Regions from separate parts of the Polaromonas sp. P1_E12 genome, predicted to be linked through region 2. Evidence: riboswitches for the same ligand, from Rfam matches in the RefSeq annotation. Region 2 holds a riboswitch; the other holds the start of a gene.
The links. A riboswitch is a leader RNA that binds a small molecule or an ion and turns the genes downstream of it on or off. The one in region 2 is predicted to bind S-adenosylhomocysteine.
Positions count from the first base shown of each region.

Region 1: linked by a shared signal. The riboswitch ahead of ahcY (adenosylhomocysteinase) and the one ahead of metH (methionine synthase) in region 2 are both predicted to bind S-adenosylhomocysteine.

Region 1 covers NZ_JBFUBB010000005.1:209,709-220,754, forward strand. Annotated here, with positions in the region: gene AC1D13_RS15655 (TetR/AcrR family transcriptional regulator) at 1-27, opposite strand, end outside; gene AC1D13_RS15660 (MFS transporter) at 134-1,381, shown strand; gene AC1D13_RS15665 (HAD-IIB family hydrolase) at 1,497-2,318, opposite strand; gene AC1D13_RS15670 (DUF3592 domain-containing protein) at 2,315-2,746, opposite strand; S-adenosyl-L-homocysteine riboswitch at 3,198-3,270, shown strand; gene ahcY (adenosylhomocysteinase) at 3,374-4,804, shown strand; gene AC1D13_RS15680 (TlyA family RNA methyltransferase) at 4,967-6,001, shown strand; gene metF (methylenetetrahydrofolate reductase [NAD(P)H]) at 6,010-6,846, shown strand; gene AC1D13_RS15690 (septal ring lytic transglycosylase RlpA family protein) at 6,858-7,481, shown strand; gene AC1D13_RS15695 (cupin domain-containing protein) at 7,509-7,979, opposite strand; gene AC1D13_RS15700 (GbsR/MarR family transcriptional regulator) at 8,503-9,159, shown strand; gene AC1D13_RS15705 (cytochrome ubiquinol oxidase subunit I) at 9,162-10,664, shown strand; gene AC1D13_RS15710 (cytochrome d ubiquinol oxidase subunit II) at 10,657-11,046, shown strand, end outside.
Region 2 covers NZ_JBFUBB010000004.1:102,615-113,660, reverse strand. Annotated here, with positions in the region: gene recQ (DNA helicase RecQ) at 1-1,413, opposite strand, end outside; gene AC1D13_RS13040 (rhodanese-like domain-containing protein) at 1,531-1,923, opposite strand; gene AC1D13_RS13035 (homocysteine S-methyltransferase family protein) at 2,129-3,175, shown strand; gene AC1D13_RS13030 (Bug family tripartite tricarboxylate transporter substrate binding protein) at 3,421-4,404, shown strand; gene AC1D13_RS13025 (Crp/Fnr family transcriptional regulator) at 4,466-5,074, opposite strand; S-adenosyl-L-homocysteine riboswitch at 5,168-5,264, shown strand; gene metH (methionine synthase) at 5,280-8,099, shown strand; gene AC1D13_RS13015 (glycine zipper 2TM domain-containing protein) at 8,313-9,113, shown strand; gene AC1D13_RS13010 (M23 family metallopeptidase) at 9,289-10,500, shown strand; gene AC1D13_RS13005 (DUF308 domain-containing protein) at 10,568-11,046, shown strand, end outside.

The DNA of each region.
Region 1 (11,046 bases), on a different contig from region 2:
GTTCTGGGGCGTTTGGAGGGTGCTCATCAGGGCGAATTCTAGCCTAAAAGCAACGATGTTTGCGTTAATTTTTGAACGGGTATAGAATTTGCAAACGCGAATAAATTAGCTTTAAGAAAGTTGAGCGTTCCCCATGGCTACCCCTGCTGCTCCCGCCGATCCCTCATTGCAACCATCCCGCCCGACGGCGGCCCACTGGCAACTGCCGCCCGCAGCCGCCTTCCCCTTGCTGGCGATCCTGTTGTTCGCGTTCTTCGTGGCGGGCAGTGCGCCGTCGCCGCTGTTCGTCGTCTTCCAGCAGCAGTGGGGCTTTTCCCCTGCGCTGCTGACGGTGGCGTTTGCGATTTACGCGATTGCGCTGCTGGCCTCGCTGCTGGTGGCTGGCTCACTGTCTGACCACATCGGCCGGCGGCCTGTGGTGTTTACCGCCTTGCTGCTGCAGGCCGGCGCGATGCTGACTTTTTTGCTGGCCGGGAGCATCAACGGCATCATTGCTGCGCGCATCGTGCAGGGCATCGCCACCGGCATGGTCGGCGGCGCGCTGACGGCGGCGGTGGTGGAGGCCGCCCCCGCTGCGCAAAAACGCCTGGGCGCGATGATCGGCAGCGTCTCGCCGCTGGCGGGCTTGGCCGTGGGCGCGCTGCTCACCGGTATCGCCGTCAAGTTCACCTTGCACCCGGTGCCGCTGGTGTTTGGCGTGCTGGTCGCCATCTGCGTGGTGGGTGCGGTGGCCACGCTGTTCCTGCCCGAAAGCGTCACGCCGCGCCCCGGCGCGCTGGCTTCGCTGGTGCCGCGCATCTCGGTGCCGGTGCAGGCGCGCGCCGAATTTGTGCGCGGCGTGCCGACAATGCTGGCGGTGTGGTCGCTTGCGGGCCTGTACCTGTCGCTGGTGCCTTCCGTGCTGCAGCAAATCTTTGGCATCCACGACGGCATCGTTAACGGCCTGGCCATTGCGGCCTTCTTCGGCCTGGGCGCTGCTTCGCCGACTTTGTTGAGGCGCTTTTCGCCCGTGCGCATGAGCGCCATCGGCATGAGCTTGCTCGCCGTGGGCGCAGGTCTGGTGGTCCTGTCGCTGGCCACCCGTTCCGTGGCGCTGTTTTTCGCGGGGACGGCGCTGGCCGGTTTCGGCGGCGGCTCGGCTTTCTCCGCGCAGGTGCAGACGCTGGCGCCGATGGCACAGCCGCACCAGCGGGCGGAGTTGTTTTCTGCGCTGTACGCCATCAGCTACCTGGCCTTCAGCGTGCCCGCCATGCTGGCAGGCCGCTTGATCGCACCGTTGGGCCTGCCCGCTACGGTAGAGGGTTATGCCGCGCTGGTTCTGGCGGTAGCGGCTCTCGGCGCCTGGTTGCGCTGGGGCTCAGTGCGCCGCCAATATAGCTAACCCCTGCTGACGCTCACTTCGTGTAGCGTCCCCTCCCCTTCAGGGGACGGTGCCTGCGGCCGGGCAAAGCCCGATCCGCGGCACCCGCTGAGGTAACGCGGGGCAGCCGCGGTTGTTAATCCAGTAAAGCGCGCGCCATTTCGGTGAAACCTGCGCCGCGCTCGCCCTGGGTGACATAGCGCGGCAGGTGCGCCAGCTGCGGCACAAAGCGCGCGATGTTGGCCACACCCACGCTGTTGGCAAAGGTCTTGAACATCAGCTGGTCGTTGGTCGAATCGCCCACATAAACCCAGCGATCCATCTCCGCGTCCAGGTCGCGCTGCCAGAGCTGCCGGACGATCCAGCGCGCGCCTTCGAGCTTGTTGTGGCTGCCATACCAGCCGTTGATGTGGATGCTGCTGACGGTGGCGTGCATGCCCTCGCTTTTCATCAGTGCCACCACTGCGGCGATTTGCGCGTCGCTCAGTTGCACGAACTCACTGTGATCGATGGCGATGTCGGTTTCACGGCCCGGCGAGTCGGTGGCGCGGGTGACGCCCGGCATCTCGCGCTCGATGCGCGCCAGCACGGCCTGCATGCGGGCGAAGTTGGCAGCGCGTGTCGCGGAATCCTGTTGGTATATTTTTGATAGCTGATTGCGCAAGGCTGGTGCGGCTTGCGGGGCTTTTTTGTCTAAAACCTGCGCCGGCAGCAGCGCCACCGCACCGTTCTCCGCCACGATGGCATCGACCGGCCAGCTTGCCGCGAAGGGCTCACTCCAGCCTACGGGCCGCCCGGTGATGGCTACCACCTTGAGCCCGGCGGCATTCAACGCACCCAAAGCCTCCAGCGCATCGGCGGTGATCGCTCCCTCGGTGGTCAGTGTGTCGTCGATGTCGGTGAAGACGCCGGTGATCTGTGCGCGCTCGGTGAGCGCCCAGGATGTGAGGTCCTTCATCGTTGCTTTCTCAGTATCTCGATGCCCATCAGAACGGCAATGCCTGTGATCAACAAGCCCGCGATCCCCTGGATCCAATCGTTGAACCACAGTTCCCCGGGCTCGAGCACCGCTTCGGAGGCATTTTCGGGATCGTAGCGCACGGCCACCGTGTCGCCTTTCTTGAACGCAGCCTCGAATAGCTCGGACTCTTCCTTCGAAAGGCAGCTGTCCGCCGCGCGCACACGTTGGCCGGTGAAGGGTCGGCCCTGCACCTTGTAGCTATAGGTGGCAAGCTGCTCATAGCAACTGGCTCGCTTGTCGGACGTGGCCTTCACGCTGGACGAAAGTATTTGCGCGCTGCCTGTTTCCCAATCGAGGGTTTGCAAGGCCCGGTATGCCTTTGATGCGAAGCTGGCGCTCATTCCCGCACCCATGATCAGGAACAAGGCACAGTAGACGGGCGCCAGACGGGGGTACATCAGGCCGCCCCGAAGCCTGGATGCCCTACGGAAGAGGGGCGAAAGTGGCAGGCTGCGGACTCTTGCATGGTGAAATTCTCGCATGGTGTGGGCCCCCACGGTCGCTCACTGCATGTAGTTCCCTGCCCCCTCGAGGGGGCCGCCCGCCTGCGGCCCGGCAAAGCCGAAAAATTGGCACACCCCTATCGGGCTCACTGCGTGTAGCCCTTTTCCCCTTGCAGGGGACTGAGCCTGCGGCCCGGCAAAGCCGGTTCCGCGGCCCATGCGGGTTGAAGCGTTCTTTGGGCGCGATCGGTGATGGCGTATTTCACCAGCGGGGGCCGAGGGTCCGGCTTCGCCGGCCCCAGGCGCCGCCCCCTCGAGGGGAGAGCAGGCTACACGAAGTGAGCCTGAACGGGGGAGTTCGGTATAATCGTGGCTTCCTGAGGAGCGTTGCAAGCCACACCATGTGGACCAGGCTCAGGACTTCATTGCAACCACGCTCACCCGCAAGTGCTCTCTCAAGCCGGGTGAATGACTGAATTCCCCCGCTGCTTCGAAAGCGCCTTGCCCGTGGCGATTTTGCCCAGTTGACGTTTGAATTTGGAGAACCGTATGAGCGCCGTCCTGAAACCTTCCACCGACTACACCATTGCCGATATCTCGCTTGCCGCCTGGGGCCGCAAGGAACTGAACATCGCGCAAACCGAAATGCCCGGCCTGATGGCCATCCGCGAAGAATTCGCGAAGGCGCAGCCGCTGAAGGGCGCGCGCATCACCGGTTCGCTGCACATGACGATCCAGACCGGCGTGCTGATTGAAACCCTGCAAGCCCTGGGCGCTGAAGTGCGCTGGGCTTCGTGCAACATCTTCTCGACGCAGGACCATGCCGCCGCCGCGATTGCCGCCGCCGGCACGCCGGTGTTCGCCATCAAGGGCGAAACCCTGGCCGACTACTGGGACTACACCCACAAGATCTTCGAATTCAGCGGCGCCAAGGGCACGCCTGAAGAAGGTCCCAACATGATCCTGGACGACGGCGGCGACGCGACGCTGCTGATGCACCTGGGCACCAAGGCCGAAAAAGACGCGAGCCTCATTTCCAAGCCCGGCAGCGAAGAAGAAATCTGCCTGTTCAATTCGATCAAGGCCAAGCTGGCGCAAGACCCGACCTGGTACAGCCGCCGCCTGAAAAACATCATCGGCGTGACTGAGGAAACCACCACCGGCGTGTTGCGTTTGAATGAAATGTCGGCCAAGGGCACGCTGGCCTTGCGCGCCATCAACGTGAACGATTCCGTCACCAAGAGCAAGTTCGACAACCTGTACGGCTGCCGCGAATCCCTGGTTGACGCGATCAAGCGCGCCACCGACGTGATGGTCGCCGGCAAGGTCGCACTCGTGGCCGGTTACGGCGACGTGGGCAAGGGCTCCGCACAAGCCTTGCGCGCACTGAGCGCCCAGGTGTGGGTGACCGAGATCGACCCCATCAACGCCCTGCAGGCCGCGATGGAAGGTTACAAGGTCGTGACCATGGAATACGCTGCCGACAAGGCTGACATTTTTGTGTCCGCCACCGGCAACAAGAACGTCATCACTTATGAGCACATGGCGAAGATGAAAGACCAGGCCATCGTCTGCAACATCGGCCATTTCGACAACGAGATCGACGTCGCATCGCTCGAAAAATGCACCTGGGAAGAGATCAAGCCGCAAGTCGACCACGTGATCTTCCCGGACGGCAAGCGCATCATCCTGCTGGCCAAGGGCCGCCTCGTGAACCTGGGTTGCGGCACCGGCCACCCGAGCTTCGTGATGTCGTCAAGCTTTGCGAACCAGACCATCGCGCAGATCGAGCTCTTCACCAAGAAAGACGCTTACGAAGTGGGCAAGGTCTATGTGCTGCCCAAGCACCTTGACGAGAAAGTTGCGCGCCTGCACCTGAAAAAGGTTGGCGCTGTGCTGACCGAGTTGAGCGACGAGCAGGCTGCGTACATCGGTGTCTCTAAAGCCGGCCCGTACAAGGCTAATACGTACCGCTATTAATGAGTGGTCGAAGGCGGTTTGCATGAGCGTCCGCCTTTGAATATCTGAGCGTTCACTGAGCCTGGTCGATATTTCGACAGGTTCGGTGAACGGGCTGGCCGCACTGGCCAGCATGCGCCCGCAACGATCCTTGAGGCCGTTGAAATACCGAGAACACATTACATGCGCGCTGACCTATTCCTCGTCGAACACGGCCATGCCGCCACCCGCTCGCAGGCCCAGCGCCTGATCGCTTCGGGGGTGCAGTGGCGTCCTGAAGCCGACGCTGCCTGGAAGAAGGTTGCCAAGAACGGCGACGAGATTCCGGCGGGCGCCGAGCTGCAGCTGCTGGATACCACCGAAGCCAAGTACATCTCGCGCGGCGGGCTCAAGCTCGAAGGCGCGCTCAAGGCTACCGGCCTCAGTGTGGCGGGCTTGCGTTGCCTTGACGTGGGCCAGTCCACTGGCGGTTTTACCGACTGCCTGCTGCAGCACGGCGCATTGCAGGTGGTGGGCGTCGATGTGGGCCACGGCCAGCTGCATGCCAGCCTGCGTGACGACCCGCGTGTGGTTTGCGTCGAGGGTCTGAATGCCCGTTCCATGACCGCCGCCGACCTGGTGGCCGGCCATGCAGGCGACAGCGGCGACATGGATTTTGCTGATGACTTCGATGGCGATGGGGATGACGCCGACCTGGATGAAGCGAGCCTGGCCGCAGAAGCCAACTTCGACTTCCTGACGGGTGATTTGTCCTTCATCTCGCTCACGCTGGTGTTGCCCGCCGTGGTTCGCCTGCTCAAGCCCGGCGGCGACCTGCTCATGCTGGTCAAGCCGCAGTTTGAATTGCAGCCCGGCCAGATCGGCAAGGGTGGCATTGTGCGTGACCCGGCGCATTTCGAGTTTGTCGAAAAGCGCTTGCGCGATGCCTGCGCAGCGCTGGGGCTGGAAGTGAAAGCCTGGCTGGCGTCGCCGATTGAAGGCGGTGACGGCAACCGCGAATTTTTTATCCAGGCCGTCAAGGGCCAGGACGTGGCGGGCGAAGACCAGCCGCTGCCGGCCGTACCGCAGCGCAAGATTGCCAAGCGCGTGCCACGCAGCGAAATGCGCGCCTCCCGCGCGCCGCACGAAGACTCCGAACTTGCGCATGCCGGCCAGCCTGGCCCTGCGCGTGGCAAGCGGCGTGACAGCAAAACCGACACGACAAATAACGACGAGTGAGATCCGTGATGAGCCTGAATCTTCCCCTCAGTTTTGAATTCTTCCCGCCCAAGACACCTGAAGGCGCCGAGAAGCTGCGTGTGGCGCGCCAGGCGCTCTATGCGCACAAGCCCGAGTTTTGCTCGGTGACGTTTGGCGCGGGTGGTTCCACGCAAGACGGCACTTTCGGCACGGTGAACGAAATCCTGGCCGAAGGCGTGGCGGCGGCCTGCCATTTCTCGTGCGTGGGCGCCACCAAGGCCACGGTGCGCCAGCAGCTCACCACCTTGCAAATCATGGGTGTGAAACGCCTGGTCGCCCTGCGCGGTGACCTGCCCAGCGGCTACGGCGCGGGCGGTGAGTTCCACTACGCCAGCGACCTGGTGGCCTTCATCCGCGCTGAAACCGGCGACACTTTCCACATCGAAGTGGCCGCTTACCCGGAAATCCATCCCCAGGCCAGATCGGCCGATGCCGACTTGCAGGCCTTTGTGCAAAAGGTCAAGGCCGGCGCCAACTCGGCCATCACACAGTATTTTTTCAACGCCGACGCCTACTACCGTTTTGTCGACGACGCGCAGGCTCTGGGTGTGGACGTGCCCATTGTGCCCGGCATCATGCCCATCACCAGCTCTACGCAACTCATGCGCTTTTCCGATGCCTGCGGCGCCGAGATTCCGCGCTGGATCCGCCTGCGCCTGCAGGGCTTTGGCGACGACACCGCGTCCATCAAGAGCTTCGGCCTGGACGTAATCACCGGCCTGTGCGAGCAGCTCTACGCCGCAGGCGTGCCCGGCATTCATTTCTACACGATGAACCAGGCCGCAGCGACGACCGAAATCATCGGGCGACTGCAGCGCGCCTGAGGCTACACGCCATGCAGCAGGGTGCACGCCGGTCTGCCGTCACCCTCAGCGCTGCGGTGCTGCTGGCCTTGCTGGCCGCATGCACCACGCCGCCACCCAACAAGCCATCCACCGTGCCGGGTGCTGCTGCACCGGCGCCGCGTCCTTCACGTCCCGCCACCGATGCATCACCCGCGACCGGTGAGATAGCCGACGAGGTGCCGCCTTCTGCCGCTGCACCCAGGCCGTCGCTGCTGGCCGGCGAAGTGCCCCGCGAATTCCAGCGCGGCCAGGCTTCCTGGTACGGCCCGCGTTTTAACGGCCGGCGCACCGCCAGCGGAGAACGCTTTGACATGCAGGAGTTCACCGCTGCGCACCGCACGCTGCCTTTTGGCACCATGGTGCGTGTGCACAGCCTGGTCAACGGCCGTGATGTGGACGTCCGCATCACCGACCGCGGACCCTACAGCGGCAACCGCATCATCGACCTGAGCCGCGCCGCGGCGGAAGAGCTCGGCATGTTGGGCATGGGGCTGAAGGAAGTTGTGCTGCTGGTGCCGGAGTCCACACCGGAGGTCGCGACGACACCCGCGCCTGCGGTCCGGAAGCGCCCGCCTGCAAGGCGGCGCCCAGCGGCGCCGCGTACGCCGCGCTGAATCGCCCCGCTGACGAGGCGCGCTCGCTCAATTCACAAAAGTCACGTCGTCCCTGGCCTGCGGCGGGATCTTGATGGCCAGCGCCTTGACGGGCCCGCTGGTCACCAGCGTGCCGCCGTGTGCCGTGCCTTTGGGAATGATGATCAGCGTGCCCGGCTTGAACTCCTTGCGCTCGCCGCCCAGCCACATGGCACCGCTGCCTTCGATGATGTACTGGATCTCGTCGGTTTTCGGGTGAATGTGTTTGGCCACATTGCCGGACTGAATGCCGATGGTGGCGTTGTCGGTGATGACCAGCCCTTTCGCATTCATTTCAGGGTTTGGGGTGCCGGGAATGTCGCCGTGCTTGAGCGCCGCAAGGTCAATCATCGCCGGCGCCAGGGGCACGGCCTGCGCATGCGCATCGGGCAGGGCGTGCTGGGCCAGCGGCGACAGCGCAATCCCGGCCACAAAGGCAACGGTGACGGAAAAGCCGAGGACGGTGGTGGTGTGGCGCATGGAATCCTTTTTGTGGGGTGTTGTGTATGGGCGGGCCAGTATGCCCATGTTGCGACGGGCTTGCCAATAGCGGTGACCCGACCCGGCAACCGGTCGTTTCGTTTCAGCGCAAATCCCGCTGCCACAGCTTGGGTTGTATGTTGGGAGTGCTATATATTTGATAGCTTATTGCGCTTGTCTGGATTGGCCTGAAGGCTGTTTTCATGCTGAAAATAGCCTTGAAACCGGCGAAAAACAGCTTTAGCTCGCACATGAACGTTTGCGGGGCCGCTTTTGACGCTGTTTTGGGGCTTTTTCACGCATGAGATTGGCCTCTAGCCCAATAGATACAAACGCAAGCAGCTACGAATTCGATAGCAACCTGCCAGCACAAACTGGTGTCGGGTCAGGTCAGCGTTCGACGGCTACACCCGATTTCACCCGGCTGCACACAAGGTCAATCCGGTCGCCAGCGCAAATCGTTTCAATTTATTAGAATTTCAGTAATTCCTGAAAATTCAATAAACCAAAGAGGCCCTGCGCCATGAACCTTGCCCCCTTAACCCAGCGATTTGTCCTCCATTTCGGTGAAATGGGCAGCCGTTGGGGCATTAACCGGACTGTTGGGCAGATTTATGCCTTGCTGTACGTCTCGCCACGGGCCCTGAATGCCGACGAAATCGGCGAGGCGCTGGCGTTTTCGCGCTCCAACGTCAGCATGGGGCTGAAGGAATTGCAGTCGTGGAACCTGGTGCGGCTGCAGCACCTGCCGAACGACAGGCGCGAGTATTTCAGTGCGCCGGAAGACGTCTGGGCCATCTTCCGCACACTGGCCGAGGAACGCCGCAAGCGCGAGATTGACCCGACGCTTTCCATGCTGCGCGATGCGCTGATGGAACACCCGGCCAACCAGGACGACATTCACGCCCAGGCGCGCATGAAGCAGATGCACGATTTGATCGAGCTGATGACAGGCTGGCTGGCCGATGTGCAGAAGATGGACTCGGCCACGCTGATGAGCCTGATGAAGATGGGCGCGAAGGTGCAGAAGCTGCTGGAGGTCAAAGACAAGGTCGCCAGCAGCATGAAGGCCGGTTTGACAGGCCGCACCGCATCCAGCAAAGTGGCGGCGAAGCCTTCCGGCGAGCTTCCCGGCCCAGCAGCACCCGCTGCCAACCTTCCCGACGAAAACAGGAGTTGATGATGGACGGTTTAGACGCATTCCTGTTGGCCCGCATCCAGTTCGCGGCCAACATCACCTTCCACATTCTGTTTCCCACCATCAGCATTTCGCTGGGCTGGGTGCTGCTGTACTTCAAGCTGCGCTTCGTGAAAACCAAAGCGCAATACTGGATGGACGCCTACCAGTTTTGGGTGAAAATTTTCGCGCTGACCTTTGCCCTCGGTGTGGTCAGCGGCATCACCATGAGCTTCCAGTTCGGCACCAACTGGCCGGGCTACATGCAGAAAGTGGGCAACATCGCCGGGCCGCTGCTGGCCTACGAAGTGCTGACGGCCTTCTTTCTGGAGGCCACCATGCTGGGCGTGATGCTGTTTGCGCGTGAACGCGTGAGCGAAACCATGCACACCATCGCCACGCTGCTGGTGGCGGGCGGCACCACGCTGTCGGCTTTCTGGATATTGGCGCTCAACTCCTGGATGCAGACGCCGGCGGGTTTTGAAATGATCAACGGCCAGGCGCATGTGACGAGCTGGTTCGAGGTGATCTTCAACCCGTCCTTTCCTTACCGTCTCACGCACATGCTGCTGGCGTCGGGGCTGACGGTGGCATTTCTGGTGGCGGGTGTTTCGGCCTACCGCTGGCTGCGTAACGATCGCGGGGCAGAAGTCATGGCCGGCCTGAAGACGGGCATCTACATGGCTGCGATGCTGATTCCGCTGCAGATCGTCGCGGGCGATCAGCACGGCCTGAACACGATGGAACACCAGCCGGCCAAGCTGGCCGCCATGGAAGGCATCTGGAAGACCGAAAAAGGCGTGCCCGCGATTCTGTTCGCATTGCCGGACGAAAAGGCCAAGGCCAACCACTACGAAATCGCAATTCCCAAGCTGGCCTCGCTCTACCTCACCCATTCGCTGGACGGCGAAGTCAAGGGCCTGGACCAGTTTGAAGGCAAGCACCCGCCGGTGGCGCCGGTGTTCTGGGCCTTTCGCATCATGGTCGGGGTGGGCGTTCTGATGCTGCTGGTCAGCTGGGCCAGCGTGCTGCAACTCGCCCCATGGAAGAAACAGGCCCCCACGCTCCCCGCTTCGCGTGGGTCGCTGCCCCCCGAGGGGGCTGGCCTTGCTTGGGGCGGCCCGGCGCTGGCGGCCGTGTCCCCGGCGCGCACGCTCACGGTGTGGCATGCCCGCGTGCTGGTGGCCATGACCTTTTCCGGCTGGATCGCGCTGGTCGCCGGCTGGTATGTGACCGAAATCGGCCGGCAACCCTGGCTGGTGACGGGCGTGCTGACGGCAGCCGATGCCGCCTCAAAAGTGCCGGCGCCACGCATTGCGTTGACGCTGACGCTCTACCTCGCGCTGTATGCGGTGCTGCTGGTGTCTTATGTGTCGGTGGTTTTCTACCTCGCGCGGCACAGGAAACATGCGGACAAACCGTTCGGCGATGACAGCACCGCCGGCGCGACCGAGAAGGAACTCAACGTCGTGAACTACCCCGAAAAAGAAGGAGCTCCCCATGCTTGACCTTGCCCCTGACCTGACGCAAGCCGCCGGCTGGATGCCCATCGTCTTCCTGGTGGTGATGGGCCTGGCCATGCTGGCCTATGTGATTCTTGACGGCTACGACCTGGGCGTGGGCGTGTTGATGCGCACCGCCGGCGATGACGACAAGGACACCATGATCGCCAGCATCGGCCCCTTCTGGGATGCCAACGAAACCTGGCTGGTGCTGGGCGTAGGCATCTTGCTCACGGTGTTTCCGTTGGCGCATGGCGTCATCCTGGGTGCGCTGTATTTGCCTGTGGCGTTCATGCTCATCGGCCTCACGCTGCGCGGTGTGGCCTTTGACTTCCGCGTAAAGGCGCGCGCCAGCCACAAGCCGCTGTGGAACCGCATGTTCTACACC
Region 2 (11,046 bases):
GGTGCTGAGCTTGTCGTGGCCGTACTGCAATACTTTTTCGGTCGCCTTGCCGCGCAGGATGTCCATCAGGTGGCCTGCACCAAAGCTGATGCCGCTGGCCTGCTGCACGCGGTAAATGCAACTGAGCATCTTGCGTGCGGCTTCGGTCGCGTCCCATACCACCGGCGGCTGCAGGCAGTTGTCGCAGTTACCGCAAGGCTGACTGTCTTCGCCGAAGTAATGCAGCAGGCTGACACGCCGGCAACGCGTGTCTTCAGCCAGCGTCAACAAGGCATCCAGCTTGCCGCGCATGACCTGCTTGAACTCTTCGCTGGCGGCTTCGCTGGTGTCTATCATGCGGCGCTGGTTCACCACGTCCTGCAGGCCGTACGTCATCCAGGCGTTGGCGGGGAGGCCGTCGCGGCCGGCACGGCCTGTTTCCTGGTAATAGCCTTCGATGTTTTTCGGCATGTCCAGGTGCGCGACAAAACGCACGTCAGGTTTGTCGATGCCCATGCCGAAGGCAATCGTTGCGACCATCACTGTGCCTTCCTCGCGCAGGAAGCGGTCTTGCCGCTGCTGGCGCAGGGCACTGTCCAGGCCCGCGTGGTAGGCCATGGCCTTGAGGCCGGCATCCTGCAGGGCTTCGGCAATTTCCTCCACGCGTTTGCGTGACTGGCAATACACAATGCCGGCTTCTCCGGCGTGTTCGCTTTCAATGAATCGCAGCAGCTGGCGTGTGGCGTCGGTTTTTTCGACGATGGTGTAGCGGATGTTCGGCCGGTCAAAGCTGCTGACGAATGCGCGTGCGTCTTCCAGCTTGAGCCGCTCGATCATGTCCTGCCGTGTCAGCGCATCCGCGGTCGCCGTCAGCGCGATACGCGGCACGTTCGGGAAGGTTTCGTGCAGCAGGCTCAATGACCGGTATTCGGGCCGGAAGTCGTGGCCCCACTGACTCACGCAATGCGCTTCGTCAATCGCAAACAGGCTGAGCAGGCCGCGTTCATGCAGCGAGCCGAGCAGTCCCTTCATGCGCGGGGTGTTGATGCGCTCGGGTGCGGCATAAAGCAGCGTCAGCTCGTTGCGCAGCAATTGCTTTTCAAGCTGGCTGCTTTCTTCAAAGCTTTGTGTCGAGTTTAAAAATGCGGCGGACACGCCGGCCTCATGCAGGGCGCCCACCTGGTCATGCATCAGCGCAATCAGCGGCGAGATCACCACCGTGACCCCGTGGCCGGCGTTTTGCCGCACGATGGCCGGGATCTGGTAGCACAGTGATTTGCCTCCGCCGGTGGGCATCAGTACCAGGGCATCGCCGCCGCGAACTACATGGTCCACGATGGCCTCCTGCGGGCCGCGGAAGCTGTCGTAGCCAAAAACCCGGCTGAGCACGTCCAGGGGTGTCGGCAAAGGCGCAGAAATGGGCAGTGAAGACAAGGTGTTAAGCCGGAAAGTCGGTGTGGTGAAAATGAGTGCTATGAAAATAGGAGCTGCTTGCGCAAGATCCATAAGGGCTGGAGGCCTGTTTGACACATAAATAGCGGGGAAAACCGGCTACATCTGCTCCCAGGGCAGGCCGTCAAAGCGCCAGCCGGAAAGGGTGGAGCGCTGGAACTGTTCGTCGAGCTCACCTTCAAAGCCGTGCACCACATGCTGCACATCAGAAAAGCCGGCTGCTTCCAGGGCCTTGCCGGCGTCCAGCGTGCGCTTGCCGGAGCGGCAGATCAGCAGCACCGGCTGCGCCTTGCCGGCAGCTTCGCGCGCCACGGCGTCGGCGAACTTTTGCGGGTCTGGCTGCAGGTCGGGGTATTCGTACCACGGCACGTTGACCACGCCTGGGGGGCGGCCGACGTACAACGACTCGATCTCCATGCGCACGTCCACAAACAGCGCGTCAGGGTGTGCCTGCAGCCAGGTCCAGGCTTCTTTGGGTTGAAAGTTTTTCATAGTCGGGGCTGATAGTCTAAGCCCCCACGGTCGCTCACTTCGTGTGGCTCCCTGCCCCCGAGGGGGCCGCCCGCCTGTGGCCCGGCAAAGCCGGTTCCACGGCTTATGCTGGCTTGGAGCCTTATCGAACGCAGAATGCCCGGCTGAAAACAGGGGCGCTATCCGCGGGTCCGCTGGAAATGACGCAGCGCCTTAAAATCGGGCCATGAAGCCAATCATCTACACCCGCGGCCAACAACTGCCGGCCATCCTGGAACAGCGTATCGCCATCCTCGACGGTGCGATGGGCACCATGATCCAGCGCTTCAAGCTCAACGAGGCCCAGTACCGCGGCGAACGCTTCAAGGACTTCCACAAGGACGTGAAGGGCAACAACGAGTTGTTGAGCCTGACGCGCCCCGACGTGATCCAGGACATCCATGAGGGCTACCTGGCTGCGGGCGCCGACATGATTGAAACCAATACCTTCGGCGCGACTACCGTGGCGCAGGCCGACTACGACATGGCCGACCTGGCCGTCGAGATGAATTACGAGTCGGCCCGCATCGCCCGTGCCGCGTGCGACAAGTTTTCAACACCCGACAAGCCGCGTTTTGTCGTCGGCGCCCTCGGCCCCACGCCGAAGACGGCCAGCATCAGCCCCGACGTGAACGATCCGGGCGCGCGCAACACCAGCTTCGAGGAGTTGCGCAAGGCCTATTACGAACAGACGGAGGCGCTGGTCAAGGGCGGCAGCGACGTGCTGCTGGTCGAGACCATCTTCGACACGCTCAATGCCAAGGCGGCGCTGTTTGCCATCGATGAGTACTTCGACAACTCCGGCGAGCGCCTGCCCCTGATCATCAGCGGCACCGTGACCGACGCTTCGGGCCGCATCCTGAGCGGGCAAACCGTGACGGCCTTCTGGCACAGTGTGCGCCATGCCGCACCACTGGCAGTCGGCCTCAACTGCGCACTGGGCGCCACCCTGATGCGCCCCTACATCCAGGAGCTGGCCCGCGTGGCCGGCGACACCTTCATCAGCTGCTACCCCAATGCCGGCCTGCCCAACCCCATGAGCGATACCGGCTTTGACGAAACGCCCGACGTGACGTCCCGCCTGCTGCGCGAGTTTGCCGAGGAAGGCCTTGTCAACATCGTGGGCGGCTGCTGCGGCACCACGCCGGATCACATAGGTGCCATCGCCCATGCGGTTGCGCCGGTTGCCAGCCGCTCCTTGCAGCGCGGTGCCTTCTACAAAGAGGCCGCCTGAGGCCAGCGCTGCCCCGCATCACTTCCGGGTGATGCCCGTCGGGTGGCCGAAAAAGCCGGTTCTCTGATGCGTGTGTACTTAATAAGTATACATATGAGATGACGTGCCCGGCGATGTCCCGAAAAGTCATATTTCGCGGCTATAGTCAGGCCCCTTTGCCGAACCCTGTTTTCATTCTCCGGCGCTGCGCCCTGCAGCGTTGATGGTTCGGCAAAACAACGCAACACAACACAACCAAGGAAATCATGAAGGTGGGTTTATTCATCAAGGCCGCAGCGGCATTCACGTTGGCGATGACGGCTTTCGCAGGCCATGCACAACTGTCGCCCCAAAAACCGGTGACGATCGTCGTGCCCTATCCAGCCGGCGGCCCGCTGGACAACGCTGCGCGCATCCTGGCCGAGAAGCTGCGTCCCCTGCTCAAAACCGAAGTCACGGTTGACAACCGGCCGGGGTCCGGCGGAAACGTGGGTGCGGCCCTCGTCGCCAAGGCACCTGCAGACGGCCATACGCTGGTGATGGGGGCGGTGGCCACCCATGCCATCAACCCATGGCTCTACCCAAACATGCCCTACGACGCATTGAAGGACTTCACGCCCATCACGTTGGTGGCGCGGGTGCCGAACGTGCTGGTCATGAATGCCGAGACGGCCAGGCGGCTGAAAATCAAGGACACCAAGGACCTGATTGCCTACGCACGCAAGAATCCCGGCCGGCTGAACTATGCCTCCGGCGGCAATGGAAGCGCCGGCCACCTCGCGGGCGAGCTGTTTAAAAGCCTGGCCAAGATCAGCGTGGTGCACCTGCCTTCCAGCGGCTCGGCCCAGGCGCAGGCTGGCCTGCTGTCCGGCCAGACCGACCTGATGTTCGACAACCTGGCCTCTGCCAGCGCCAACATCAAGTCGGGCAAGCTGGTCGCTTTTGGCGTGACCACCATCAACCGCTCCAGCAGCTTCACGGAAATTCCGACCATCAATGACGTGTTGCCCGGCTTTCACATCAGCACCTGGTTCGGCATCTTTGGCCCGGCCAACCTCCCCAAAGCCACGGCAGACCAGCTGCAGAGGGCATTCGCCGACGCGCTCAACACGCCCGATACCGCAGAAAAGTTTGCACGCATGAGCGCGACCCCCAGCCCCATGAGCTCTGCCGACTTTGCCTACATGGTGATGAAAGAGCACGCCGATTATGGACGCCTGATCAAGGTCGCCAAAATCAAGCTCGACTAAATCGAAAGGGCGGAAAGGGCGGCTAGCCTGGCGCCTTCCCCGCTTTTCTGCCAGACGGAAATCAGCCCGGCATCAGCCGGTCGATTTCCTGCTGCATGGCTTGTACCAGCTGGCTGTACATCTTGAGTTTTTCGCTGGTGTCGCGCAGCCGTTCGGCGATGCGCAGCGAAACGGCAAACATCAGTTTGGCCGCAGTCACCGGTTGCTCTTCCCCCATTTTTTCAAGCGCTGCGCGCGACAGCACGGCGCAGCTCACGTCGCTGCTGGCAGTGCATGACGCCAGCCGCGCCTGGCCGTCGACCAGGCCCATTTCGCCGATCAGGCTGCCGGGGCCCAGCACCGTGATGGTGACCGGCGTGCGGCGGCTGACCACAATGCTTTCGACAGTGACTTCGCCTTCGAGCAGCAGCACCATATAACCGGTATCGCTCTTGTCGCCTTCGCGGATGAAGGTCGTTCCCTCGGAAATCCTGCGCGGCGTCATGTAGCTGACGACAGTGAAAGCCTCTTCGGGCGTGAGCTGCATCAGGGCGGTTGGTGCAATCAGCAGCCTGGCGGCAAGCTCGGCCGTGCTGGAGCCCTCAATGGCCCGCATGCGGTCTTTGGGACGCATGGACTCGGGCGCATCGGGCGTTCCCCGCTGTTTTCTGCCGAACAGGTTTTCAAACATGGTGGCTCCGGCTATCCCCTGGACTTTTGTTGGTATCTCTTGCCATTGGTGCAAGGATATGGCGCGGGCGGCGTTCAGCCCTTAAAATGATGGTAACCCAAGGAGCGTTGCAGCGAACACAAGCGTTCGTCAGGCTTGGGTTACAGGCGGCGGCTTCCGGCGGCCCCTGCGGCAACGACGCTCACCTTTGCCTCAAGGTGAGTCCGTGTCTGAAACTGAATCTTTGCCCAATGTTCCCCCCATGAAGCTGTCCGGCCTGGAGCCGGTCGCCATCGGCGCGGGCACGCTGTTTGTCAATATTGGCGAACGCACCAACGTCACCGGCTCCAAGGCCTTCGCCCGCATGATCCTCAACGGTGAATACGAGCAGGCGCTGGCCGTGGCCCGCCAGCAGGTCGAAAACGGCGCCCAGATCATCGATATCAACATGGACGAGGCCATGCTGGACAGCCAGGCCGCCATGGTGCGCTTCCTGAACCTGATCGCCAGTGAGCCCGACATCGCGCGTGTGCCCATCATGATCGACAGCTCCAAGTGGAGCGTCATCGAAGCCGGCCTGCGCTGCATCCAGGGCAAGGGAATCGTCAACTCGATCTCGATGAAAGAGGGTCTGGAGCCCTTCAGGCAGCAGGCCAAGCTGCTCAAGCGCTACGGCGCGGCAGCGGTGGTGATGGCTTTTGATGAAAAAGGCCAGGCCGACACCTATGAGCGCAAAGTCGAAATCTGCGAGCGCGCCTACCGCGTGCTGGTCGACGAGCTGGACTTTCCGCCCGAAGACATCATCTTCGACCCGAACATTTTCGCGATCGCCACCGGCATCGAAGAGCACAACAACTACGCGGTCGATTTCATCAACGCCACGCGCTGGATCAAGCAGAACCTGCCGGGCGCCAAGGTCTCTGGCGGCGTGTCCAACGTGTCCTTCAGCTTTCGCGGCAACGACCCGGTGCGTGAAGCCATCCACACCGTGTTCCTGTACCACGCGATCCAGGCGGGCATGGACATGGGCATCGTCAACGCCGGCATGGTCGGCGTGTACGACGACCTGGACCCTGTGCTGCGCGAGCGCGTCGAAGACGTGGTGCTCAACCGCACACCGGTCTACAAGCCGGGCGAGCCTGAGCTCACGCCCAGCGAACGCCTGATTGAAGTGGCCGAGACTGCCAGGAGCGGCGCCAAGGACGACAGCAAGAAGAATGAATGGCGTGCCCTGCCGGTGCGCCAGCGCCTGTCGCATGCGCTGGTCCACGGCATGAACGAGCACATCGTGACTGACACCGAAGAGGTCTACCAGGAGATCCTTGCGGAGGGCGGCCGGCCGCTGCACGTCATCGAAGGCCCGCTGATGGACGGCATGAACATCGTCGGTGACCTGTTCGGCCAGGGCAAGATGTTTTTGCCCCAGGTCGTCAAAAGCGCCCGTGTGATGAAGCAGGCCGTGGCGCACCTGCTGCCCTACATCGAAGCCGAAAAGCTGCTGCTCGAAGCCGCCGGCGGTGACGTCAAGACCAAAGGCAAGATCATCATCGCCACGGTCAAGGGTGATGTGCACGACATTGGCAAGAACATCGTGACGGTGGTCTTGCAGTGCAACAACTTTGAAGTCGTCAACATGGGCGTGATGGTGCCCTGCCATGAAATATTGGCGCGCGCCAAGGTTGAAGGCGCCGACATCGTCGGGCTGTCGGGTCTCATCACCCCCAGCCTGGAAGAAATGCAGTATGTGGCCGCCGAGATGCAAAAGGACGATCATTTCCGCATCAAGAAGATTCCGCTGCTGATAGGCGGCGCCACCACCAGCCGCGTGCACACGGCCGTCAAGATCTCCCCGCACTACGAAGGCCCGGTGGTGTATGTGCCCGATGCGTCACGAAGCGTGAGCGTGGCGCAAAGCCTGCTGTCCGACCAGGCCGCCAGATACATCGAAGAGCTGTATACCGACTACGACAAGGTGCGCACCCAGCACGCCAACAAAAAGCAGGTACCGATGTGGCCGCTGGCCAAGGCCCGCGCCAATCCCACGTCAATGGACTGGGCCCACTACACACCGCCCGTGCCCAAGTTCATTGGCCGCCGCGTGTTCAAGAACTTCGACCTGTCGGAGCTGGCCCAGTACATCGACTGGGGTCCTTTCTTCCAGACCTGGGACCTGGCCGGAGCCTTCCCGGCCATTTTGAAAGACGAGGTGGTGGGCACCGAGGCTGTGCGCGTGTACGCCGACGCGCAGCGCATGCTCAAGCGCCTGATCGAAGGCCGCTGGCTCACCGCCAACGGCGTGATGGCGCTGTACCCCGCCAACAGCGTGGGCGACGACATCGAGATCTACACCGACGAGTCGCGCAGCGAAGTGGCCATGACCTGGTACGGCCTGCGCCAGCAAACCGAAAAAACCGCAATTGACGGCGTGATGCGCCCCAGCCGTTGCCTGGCTGATTTTGTCGCACCCAAGGTACTTGCTCCTGAATTGATAGCTGCTCGCGCTGAATATGCGGGCGCTGCGGGCAAAAACATCTCAAAAATTCCGGACTACATCGGTCTTTTTGCCGTCACGGCAGGCATTGGCGCCGAGAAAAAGGAAAAGTACTTCCTGGATGACCACGACGATTATTCGTCCATCATGCTCAAGGCGCTGGCTGACCGCCTGGCCGAAGCGTTTGCCGAAAGCCTGCACCAGCGCGTACGCAAGGATTTGTGGGGCTATGTGCCGGCCGAGTCACTGGACAGCGAAGCCTTGATCGCCGAAAAATACCAGGGCATACGCCCGGCGCCAGGTTATCCGGCCTGCCCGGACCACAGCGTCAAGAAAGAAATGTTCGAGTTGCTCAAGGCCGAAGAGGTCGGCATGGCGCTGACCGAAAGCCTGGCCATGACACCGGCGGCCAGTGTGAGCGGCTTTTATCTGAGCCACCCGCAAAGCGCCTACTTCAACGTCGGCAAGATCGGCGACGACCAGCTGCAGGACCTGGCCAAGCGGCGCGGCCTGAAGGCCGGCGAGTTGCAGCGCCTGCTGGCACCGAATCTCTGAAAAGCCGTTCACGGTGCGGTGCAAACCGTGAACAGTTTTCAGGGCTGCCGTTGCAATTCGCGTTTACGGCGACTTTGCCGGAAAATAACCTGCGTTTACATAAATACACAGCCGCCTGCCAAAGCGTGTTTACCTTCGCGGCATGGGAAACGTTGAACAACCATAGATGAACTCCCGCCACGGGACCGATTGATTTCACCAGAGGGAATTGCCATGAACACATCCACCGAAACTCTTCAGCCGGGCCAGCAGGCCCCGTCGGCCAGCAAGCCCTTGTGGGCCGCCGTCGGCATACTGGGAGTGGCCGTTCTGGCCATGGGCGGCACCATGATTTACCAGATGCGCAACCCGGTCACGGCGACGCCGGTGGCACTCGCAGCACCGCAAGCCGCGCCGCTAGTGGCGCCGCCCATGGCCGCGGCCAGCAATGCGGCGGACGACATGGCTGAAAAGCCGGTTGCCGCACCCGCCAAGCCCGCGCCCGTGCCGACCAAGAAAGTGGTCAAGCCGACACCAAAACCGGCACCCGCCCCGAGTTATGCGGGCATTTCGCCCGCGCCGGCCCCTTACCCTGCACCGGTCGCCGTAGCGCCGGCGCCTGTGTGCCATGTGTGCGGCGCGGTGGAATCGGTGACGCCGGTTGAGCGCTCCACCAAGCCGGCCGGCCCTGGCGTAGGTGCTGTGGCGGGTGGCGTGCTGGGCGCCGTGCTCGGTAACCAGGTCGGCCATGGCGGTGGGCGTACGGCAGCCACCATCCTGGGTGCGGTGGGTGGCGGTTTCGCCGGCAACGCCATCGAAGGGCATGTTCGCAAGGAAACGGTTTACCAGGTCGGCGTGCGCATGGAAGACGGTTCTCACCGCCTGGTAGAAGTTGCCCAAGCTCCCAGTGTTGGCAGCCGCGTGACGGTGGAAGGGGCGACCTTGCGGACCCAGGACGGCGCCAGTTACGGCCCCAAACCGCCGCCGGCCCCCGTGGTCACGCAGCAGCAGTCTCCCGGCTACAGCAACCGCTGATCTAGTCAGAGACCGGAAGGCGCAAGCTTTAGTGCGCCTGCTTGTGTGGGCGCTTGCCCCGTTGAGTCTCCCTTCTGATGCCGCGCGGGATTCCTTCGCGCGGCACGCTCCCTTTTATGCTTCGACGGTGCGATGCTTGGCGCTATGATGGCCCCGCCATCACAAGGAGGATCGCATGCGTCGTTTTTTTGTGGCCGTGCTGGTACTTGCCGGAAGTCTGCACGCCTTTGCGGCAGGACCCAAACCCGGACTGAACAACCTGGAATTTGCCGGTGCGCACGACCAGAACACGCCCGTACTGCTGAGCGCTGCCTCACGCCCCGTGCCTTTTCGCGGCGCTGATGGGCGTGTGCACATCGACTACGAGCTGCAGGTCACCAATGCGCGGGCCGCGCCGGTCAAGCTGGTATCGCTGGAGGTATTGGATGCCGCTTCCGGCAAGGTGTTGACCACCGTCGCCGGGGCGGATGTTGCGGGCAGTTTTTCGTTGCTGGACGGCGCGGGCGGTGACAGCATCGGCGCGGCACAGGCCGGTTTGTTCTGGATTGACGTAGTGCTGGAGGCCGGCCAGGCTCTCCCCAAAGCCCTGTCGCATCGCGTGGTGACCTCCGCACCTGAAGTCAGGCTCACGGCCGCCGTCAAACCTGCGAGTGAAGGCCTTGTCCAGACGTCGCAAACCGGTGGCACCGTGTCTGTCAGCACTCGGCCCGCGCCGTTGATCGGCCCTCCGCTTGAGGGCTCCGGCTGGGTTGCGTTCAATGGCTGCTGCAGGGAGGTTCCGCACCGGCGTGCCGGCATCCCGGTGAACGGCGTTCTCTACGTCAGCCAGCGGTTTGCAATCGACTGGATCAAGATAGACGCGAACTCGCAGCAAAGCAACGGCGACAGCAACAAGAACGAAAACTGGCCGACCTATGGGCAAAAAGCGATTGCCGTAGCGGATGCCAAAGTGGTTTCCGTGCTCGACGGGCTGCCTGAGCGGGTGCCTAACGCCTTGCCGCCCGACACGACCATGCAAAACGTGACGGGCAACCATGTGATCCTGGACCTGGGACGTGGCTACTACGCGTTTTATGCACATCTGCAGCCGGGCTCGCTGAAGGTGGGTGTCGGCGACCGCGTCAAGCGCGGCCAGGTGCTGGCGCTGCTGGGAAATTCCGGCAACACCACTGCACCGCACCTGCATTTCCATGTGTCGGACGGCATCGGCCCCTTGTCATCGCAAGGGGTGCCCTACGTGATCGACGCGTTTACGGCCAGGGGGGTTGCTACGGACGTGACCGATCAGGGCAAAGTGGTGTGGACGGCATTGCCGCAGCAGCAGGCCATTCAGCGCGCCACCCTGCCCATGAATGGCTACGTGGTTGATTTCCCCTCTTTGAAGTGAAGCTTGGGCGCTGCGAGCTACGCATTCCCTTGACGCGTGGCACGGCCCCGGCGGCCACCGTACCAACATGTTCAGACTTGCACTAACCCTTTTTGGCGGCGATGCGCTCGTGAAGCGCTGGAAGATCTTTCTGGTGGCGGGCCTGCTCGCGGTGTTGCTGGGTGTCGTGGTGCTGATAGACCTGGTCGATGGTGTGACCGACATGGCCGGCTGGGTGTTCGGCGCCGTGTTGCTGTTGCAAGGGCTGGTGGAACTGGTGATAGGCACCACACACACACGTGCGCGGCGGCGCTTTGAAATGTTGCGCGGCGCGGCCATGGTGGTGTTTGCCTGTCTGCTGCTGGACTTCCCCTGGGACAATTCGATTGCTGCAGCCGTTCTTTTCGCCGCCGCATTTACCTTCAATGGACTGGTCCGCATTGCGTCAAGTCTTTTGATCCGGTATCCGAACTGGCGCATCTCCAACATCATCGGTTGGGGTTATCTGGTCATGGCGATATTGCTGGTGACCGACTGGCCCCTGCCTTCCGCGATGAACGTGTCTTT